One region of the Mesorhizobium sp. M0030 genome, then DNA from elsewhere that is predicted to be linked to it. Evidence: predicted binding sites of a transcription regulator. Region 1 holds the regulator's gene; each other region holds the start of a gene.
What was found. Region 1 encodes LexA, which represses DNA repair genes until DNA is damaged. Its sites were predicted from a motif close to TGTTCNNNNTGTGTTCNG; they were not measured.

Region 1 (2,264 bases):
GATCGCCAATCTGGCCGTGATGCCGATTGTTTCGTTGATCGTCATGCCCTTTGCCGTGCTCAGCGCACTGGCGATGCCGTTCGGCGCCGACGGGCCGTTCCTCTATGTGATGGGCAAGGGTCTGATGGCGATGATCGCTATATCGGCCTGGATTTCCGAGCGCTCGCCGGTCGACGCCGTCGGGCTGATCTCCATCCGCTCGGTGCTGTTGGTGGCGGTCGCCCTCGTCATCGCCACCATGGCCACCACCTGGCTCAGGTTGGCGGCCGTGCCTTTCGCGCTGGCCGGCCTGTTGACGGTGCCGCAGGTGCTTACGCCCGACGTGCTCATATCCGAGGATGCGCATCTGGTGGCCATGCCGATCGGTGGCGGCGAACTCGCCCTCAACCGCGAACGCTCCAACGAATTCACCACGGACAATTGGAAACGGGCGCTGCGGGCCGAAACCATTATCCCACCTGAGATTTTCGAGGCAACAGATACGCGGTTCGATCTCGATCCGCTCGATCTGCCGCCCGGCTCGCCCTTCTATTGCACCGGCGATCTCTGTATCGCCCGGCACCCTTCCGGAGCCATTGTAGCGCTTGCGAAAGACCGCAAGACGGCGCGGCCGGCCTGTGCCTTCGCGAGCCTGATCGTCATCGATGACGCCACCGCCTACAATCCGTGCCGCGACCCGCTGGTGCTGGTCGTGACTAAGAAACAGCTGGCCCGCGACGGCAGCGCCGCCGTCTTCTTCGATCCGCAATCGGCAGCGGCAGCGCCAACCATCCGCTTCGCCGTCGACAAGCCGTATCGCCCCTGGCACGAGCAACGCCGCTTCTCCCGCGAAGCGCGCGGCCTGCCGCCTTACAACCAGCGTGAAAAGTACAAACCCAAGCCGGCTCAGTAGCGCCGGATCAATCCGACAAGCTTGCCCTGCACCTTCACCCTGTCCGGTCCAAAAATGCGGGTCTCGTAGGCCGGGTTGGCGGCTTCCAGGGCGATCGAGGCGCCCTTGCGGCGGAAGCGTTTCAGGGTCGCTTCCTCATCGTCGACCAACGCCACCACGATCTCGCCGGGGCTGGCTGTGTCGGCATTGCGGATGATGACCGTGTCGCCATCGAAAATGCCGGCCTCGATCATCGAATCGCCCTTAACCTCGAGCGCGTAGTGTTCGCCGCCCATGATCATGTCGGGCGGCACCGAGATCGAATGGGTCTGATGCTGGATGGCGTCGATCGGCACGCCGGCGGCGATGCGTCCCATAACCGGGATTGAAATCGCGGAAACGGCATCGTCATTGCCGGCCGACATCGAACGCGACGGCGAGCCCGGCTTGATCTGGCGGCCGAGACCGCCTTGGCCCATCGCGCCTTGTCCCTGGCCGCCTTGCCCTTGGCCGGTTTGACCAAGACTGCCCTGAATGACGCTCGGCGAAAACTTCCTCGCCGCATTGAGGCCTGGTGCGATCGAGTCGGGTAGCCGCAGCACTTCCAGCGCGCGCGCCCGGTTCGGCAGCCGGCGAATGAAACCGCGCTCCTCAAGCGCTGTGATCAGTCGGTGGATGCCGGACTTGGAGGCGAGGTCGAGCGCTTCCTTCATCTCGTCGAAGGACGGCGGGATTCCGCTCTCCTTCAGGCGTTCATGGATGAACATCAGAAGCTCATGTTGTTTGCGCGTCAGCATCGCGGCCCCCAAGGGTTCTGAAACCAGAATCGGAAAAAACAAACCCAGAACAAACACTATCTGTTCCAGTTGTGTTCCGCAACCTTTTAAAGTTTAATGAATGTGTTGACGTTTTGTTCAGCGTAACGTTCGGCGCTGCGAGCGCCGCCTGCGCCCAGTTGCCAGCAACGGGGTGAAACGAAGACAAAGTGCCCTGCGTCGTCGGTTACGATCGCCGCTTCCCTTTCGGACTGGGCTGCGCAGCATCCGCGCCGGGTTCGCTCTGGGCATAGACCTGCAGCGTGGAGCCGATGTGAGCGGTCATCAGAGTTTTCGCACGTTCGACGTCGCGATCGAGGGCCGCTTCCATCAGGGCGGTATGGTGTTCGATCGCCACGGCGTCGCGCAGGGCCGCCACGGCCTTCCGGTGCCCATCCGTGCGGCCGGCGGCGGCGCGCAGCGTGGGGGCCAGACCCAGAAAGCGGTGATGGCGATGCAATTGGTCGGAAATCGTTGCATTGAAGCGCAGCAGCCAGCTGGATGTCGCGGCACTGAGCAGCGCCGCATGGAAGGCATCGTGTTTTTCGTACCACGCGTCGACCGCATCATCCGATGGA
Region 2 (2,264 bases), on a different contig from region 1:
GGCAAGGTGCTGCGACACCGCCGGCTGCGACACGCTCATGCCGGTGCGCAACTCCGAAACGCTCATCTCGCCGGAAGTCAGCCGCTCATAGACGGCGCGTCGCGTCGGGTCGGCCAGGGCGCGAAAAATCTCTGCTTCGATCATGGCAAAAGCATAAGTCGATACTTATCGATTTGGCAAGGGGTGTTTTGAATGCCCCGTATTGATTGGATCCTGCCGGGCCTCTAATCCATGGGGAACAAGATGGGCCGCTCATGGCGAGGCAGGAGTAGTATTTATGAATTCCAACGTCGATCTTTCGTCCGCCGAGAACCTCAACGAGGCTCTGAGGCTCTATCGCCGCCTCGTCCTCGGTATAGGCGCCATCGCCGTCATCGGTTTCGTGGCCGTGATCTTGTTGGCCAAGCTGGGTACGGCGCTATCGCCGCCATACGGGATTTACATCTTCGGCGAAGGATTGGGGACCTGGGGCCTGATCGCGGTGGTAGCGGCGCTCGTCGCTCAGGTGTGGTGGCACGGGCGCGCGATCGGGAAATTGCTGAATGACCCGGCTCTGAAATCTGAACCTGCAGTCGGGCTGATGTCGGCGCCAACCGTGATCGCACAGCGCGCCCATGCCATGGGCATGGAGTGGAGCGGCTTTTTCGGTCCGTTGCGACCAGCGAAAAATCGGCGCTGACGACACCGCTTCTCGCCGCTGCGTGTCAGCTAAATCCACGCGCCCGCGTCGGCGATTGCTGCCATTCCTTGACAATCCGTGGTTAACAGTATAGGAACGAAAAGGGAACAAAAACCTTGTGGGAAAAGCCAGCCGCGGCAAGCCAGGATTGTGCGCGGCCTGTAAGGTGAACGACTTGAAATTTGTTTCGGATGAGCACGGAGAAGTGTCATGGCGGGTAGCGTCAACAAGGTCATTCTGGTCGGCAACCTCGGCGCGGACCCTGAAATCCGCCGCCTGAATTCCGGTGATCCGGTCGTCAACATCCGCATCGCCACGTCGGAAAGCTGGCGCGACAAGAACTCCGGCGAGCGCAAGGAAAAGACCGAATGGCACAACGTGGTCATTTTCAATGACCAGATCGCCAAGGTCGCCGAGCAGTACCTGAAGAAGGGCATGAAGGTTTACGTCGAAGGCCAGCTACAGACACGCAAATGGCAAGACCAGACCGGCGCCGACAAGTACACGACCGAAGTCGTGCTGCAGAAATTCCGCGGCGAGCTGCAGATGCTCGATTCTCGCGGCGAGGGCGGCGGTCAGGTCGGCAACTATGCCGGCGGCGGCGGCGCGAGCCGTGGCTCGGATTTCGGCCAGTCTGGCCCCAATGAGAGCTTCAACCGCGGCGGCAACAGCGGTGGCGGCGGTTCCAAGGGCGGCGGTGGCGGCGGCTCGTCGCGCGAACTGGACGACGAAATCCCGTTCTGAGCTGACGATAGTCGGCGATATCTGAGGAGAGGGTGCGGTGTCGCTCGGACCGCTTCTATCGGCGCGCCCTCCCATTCCATGGCACGCCTTCGCGGCCCTTGCCGCGCTGGCCGTTGGCGCTACGCAACTGGCGCTGCCGAAAGGCACGACGCGTCATCGTGTCGTCGGCTATGCCTGGGCGGCGCTGATGCTGGTCGTCGCCGTCTCCAGTTTCTGGATCCAGCAGATACGCCTCGTCGGTCCGTTCAGCCCGATCCATCTCTTGTCGATTTTAGTGTTGATCGCCGTGCCGCTTGCGGTCTGGCACGCGCATATGCATCGGGTCGCCAAACATCGCAGGGTCATGATATCGCTGTATGTTTTCGCCCTGATCGGCGCCGGCGTGTTCACGCTGCTGCCGGGGCGGATCATGCACACGGTCGTCTTCGGCCAGTGACGCTTTCTGAAAGGAAGATTGCCGTGAAAGCCCGGATCAAATGGGTCGAGGAGCGCACCTTCGTCGGCGAGTCCGGCAGCGGCCACAAGGTTGTGCTGGGAACCGCCTCCGGGCCGGAAGGCAAGACGCCGGGTCCGAGCCCGATGGAACTGGTGCTGATCGGCACCGGCGGCTGCTCGGCCTATGATGTCGTTCACATCCTCGAAAAAGGCCGCGAGGCGATCGAGGACTGTGTTGTCGAACTCGACGCCGACCGGGCCGAAACCGACCCGAAAGTCTTCACCCGCATCCACATGCATTTCATCGTCACGGGCCACGCGCTGTCGCGCGACAAGGTCCAGCGCGCCATCAACCTGTCGATCGAGAAATACTGCTCGGCCTCGGCCATGCTGGCCAAGACGGCTG
Region 3 (2,264 bases), on a different contig from region 1:
AGGAGGGCACGTTCGGCGATGTCGTCATCCGCAACGACACCGGCGTCACCGAAGGCTCCGAGATTTCGATGTTCTATGATCCGATGGTGGCAAAACTCTGCACCTGGGCGCCCACGCGTATCGAGGCCATCGATGCCATGTCGGAAGCGCTGGACAGTTTCGTCGTCGACGGCATCGAGCACAACATCCCGTTCCTGGCGGCGCTGATGCAGCATCCGCGCTGGCGCGAGGGGCGGATATCGACGGGCTTCATCGCCGAGGAATATCCTGACGGCTTCGCGCCGATCGTGCCCAATGGCGATGAAAAGGCAGTGCTGGCGGCGATCGCCACCGCGGTCGAGCTTCTGCGCCGCGATCGGCTTGACCGGCTGGGCGGGCGGCTGGCGCCGCATTCGGGCGCACTCAAGCGCGATTGGGTGGTGAAGCTCGGCGACGACTATCTCCAGGCTTCGATCATCGAGGGCATGATCTCCATTCCGATGGAAATCGATCTGTCGGTCGATGGCGGCAAAGCGCTGACCGTGGCGTCCGACTGGCGGCCGGGCGACCTCATCTGGCGCGGCACTGTCGGTGCCCGCAAGGTCACGGCGCAGATCAGGCCGCTGCCGAACGGCCTGCGCATCGCCTGGAAGGGCATGTCGGTGACGGCGCGCGCCATGCTGCCGCGAACGGCTGAACTGGAAAGGCTGATGCCGGAAAAGGTGGCGCCGGACACGTCCAAGATGCTGCTTTGCCCGATGCCGGGCCTGGTGGTGTCGATCGCGGTTGCCGAGGGGCAGGAGGTCAAGGCCGGCGAGACGCTGGCCGTGGTCGAGGCGATGAAGATGGAAAACGTGTTGCGCGCCGACCGCGATCTTGTCGTGTCGAAGCTCAACGCCAAGCCGGGTGACAGCCTGGCTGTGGATGCGGTGATCATGGAGTTCGCCTAGAGATTGTTTGGAAATTCTACTCCGGCGGCCATCTGAAGGCGGTTTCTGCGCTTCCCGTGCTCACGGACCAATGGCCGCTGCGCTCCGGTTCTCGAAACCACCATCATATGACTCGCCAGAGCGAATTTCGAACAATCTCTGAGCCGTGCGGCTGGGTACGGAAGCCTGTGGTCGGTGGTCATTTGTGCTGGACTGGCATCGCCCGGTCCGGGACAATACATCTCCATCGACTCAAAGCCCTTCGAGCAATTTGATACATCATGGCGGATGACAAACTTCCACGCGATCCCCTGAAGCGCGAAGCAGCGCTCGCTGCTGCGCGCCCTGAGGCACCGGCGCGGCGGTTCATCCATCTGCGCGTGCATTCGGCGTATTCGCTGCTCGAGGGAGCCTTGCAGGTCGCCGCCGTTGTCGGTCATGCCGTCAAGGACGAGTGCCCGGCAATCGCCGTCACCGACACAAACAATCTGTTCGGCGCGCTTGAGTTCGCCCAGAAGGCGGTGAAGGAAGGCATCCAGCCGATTATCGGCTGCCAGATCGATCTCGCCTTTTCCGGCGAGACCAGTGACGCACAGCGCGACCGCCGCCGCCACGGGCCGGAGATGAACGCCGTGGTGCTGCTCGCCGCCACCGAGGTTGGCTATAGCAACCTCGTCAGGCTGGTCAGCCAGGTCTATCTGGAGACGCCGCCGGGCGAGCCCGTACATCTGACGTCAGCAATGCTGGAAGGCCATAGCGATGGCCTGATCTGCCTCAGCGGCGGGCCGCGCGGCCCGATCGGCCGGGCGCTGAAGGAGGATCGCCGAGATCTTGCCGAGACGCGGCTTCTGGCACTCAAGGCGCTGTTCGGCGACCGGCTCTATGTCGAACTGGACCGCGTTTCCGGCTATGACCGCGCCATCGAGAAATCATCGGTCGATCTTGCCTATACCCATGATCTGCCGCTGGTCGCCACCAATGAGGCGTTCTTCGCCGCCCGCGACGACTATGACGCGCATGATGCGCTGATCGCCATTGCCGAAGGGTCGGTCGTTGCCGCCGACAACCGCCGCCGCCTGACATCGGACAATTTCCTGCGCAGCCAGGCCGATATGGCAAGGCTGTTTGCCGACCTGCCTGAGGCGATCGACAACACCGTCGAGATCGCCCTGCGCTGTTCCTACTATCCCAAGACCCGCAACCCGATCCTGCCGCGCTTTACCGGCGGCGATGTGGCCGACAATGAGGTGGCGCTGAAGGCCGAGGCCGATGAACTGCGCCGGCAGGCCCATGAAGGTCTCGACGCCCGGCTGGCGGCGCATGGACCCACCGCCGGCTACACGGTCGAACAATACC

Region 2: the regulator LexA is predicted to act here: its motif matches at 772-789, upstream of ssb (single-stranded DNA-binding protein).
Region 3: the regulator LexA is predicted to act here: its motif matches at 1,046-1,063, upstream of dnaE (DNA polymerase III subunit alpha).

What each region holds. Positions count from the first base shown of each region.
Region 1 is NZ_JAMYVE010000003.1:18,170-20,433, forward strand. It holds gene NKJ80_RS07530 (ComEC/Rec2 family competence protein) at 1-892, shown strand, start outside; gene lexA (transcriptional repressor LexA) at 886-1,668, opposite strand; gene NKJ80_RS07540 (GntR family transcriptional regulator) at 1,874-2,264, opposite strand, start outside.
Region 2 is NZ_JAMYVE010000010.1:183,143-185,406, forward strand. It holds gene NKJ80_RS20735 (ArsR/SmtB family transcription factor) at 1-144, opposite strand, end outside; gene NKJ80_RS20740 (hypothetical protein) at 278-679, shown strand; gene ssb (single-stranded DNA-binding protein) at 890-1,423, shown strand; gene NKJ80_RS20750 (DUF2306 domain-containing protein) at 1,461-1,859, shown strand; gene NKJ80_RS20755 (OsmC family protein) at 1,883-2,264, shown strand, end outside.
Region 3 is NZ_JAMYVE010000006.1:5,406-7,669, reverse strand. It holds gene NKJ80_RS14115 (acetyl-CoA carboxylase biotin carboxylase subunit) at 1-929, shown strand, start outside; gene dnaE (DNA polymerase III subunit alpha) at 1,190-2,264, shown strand, end outside.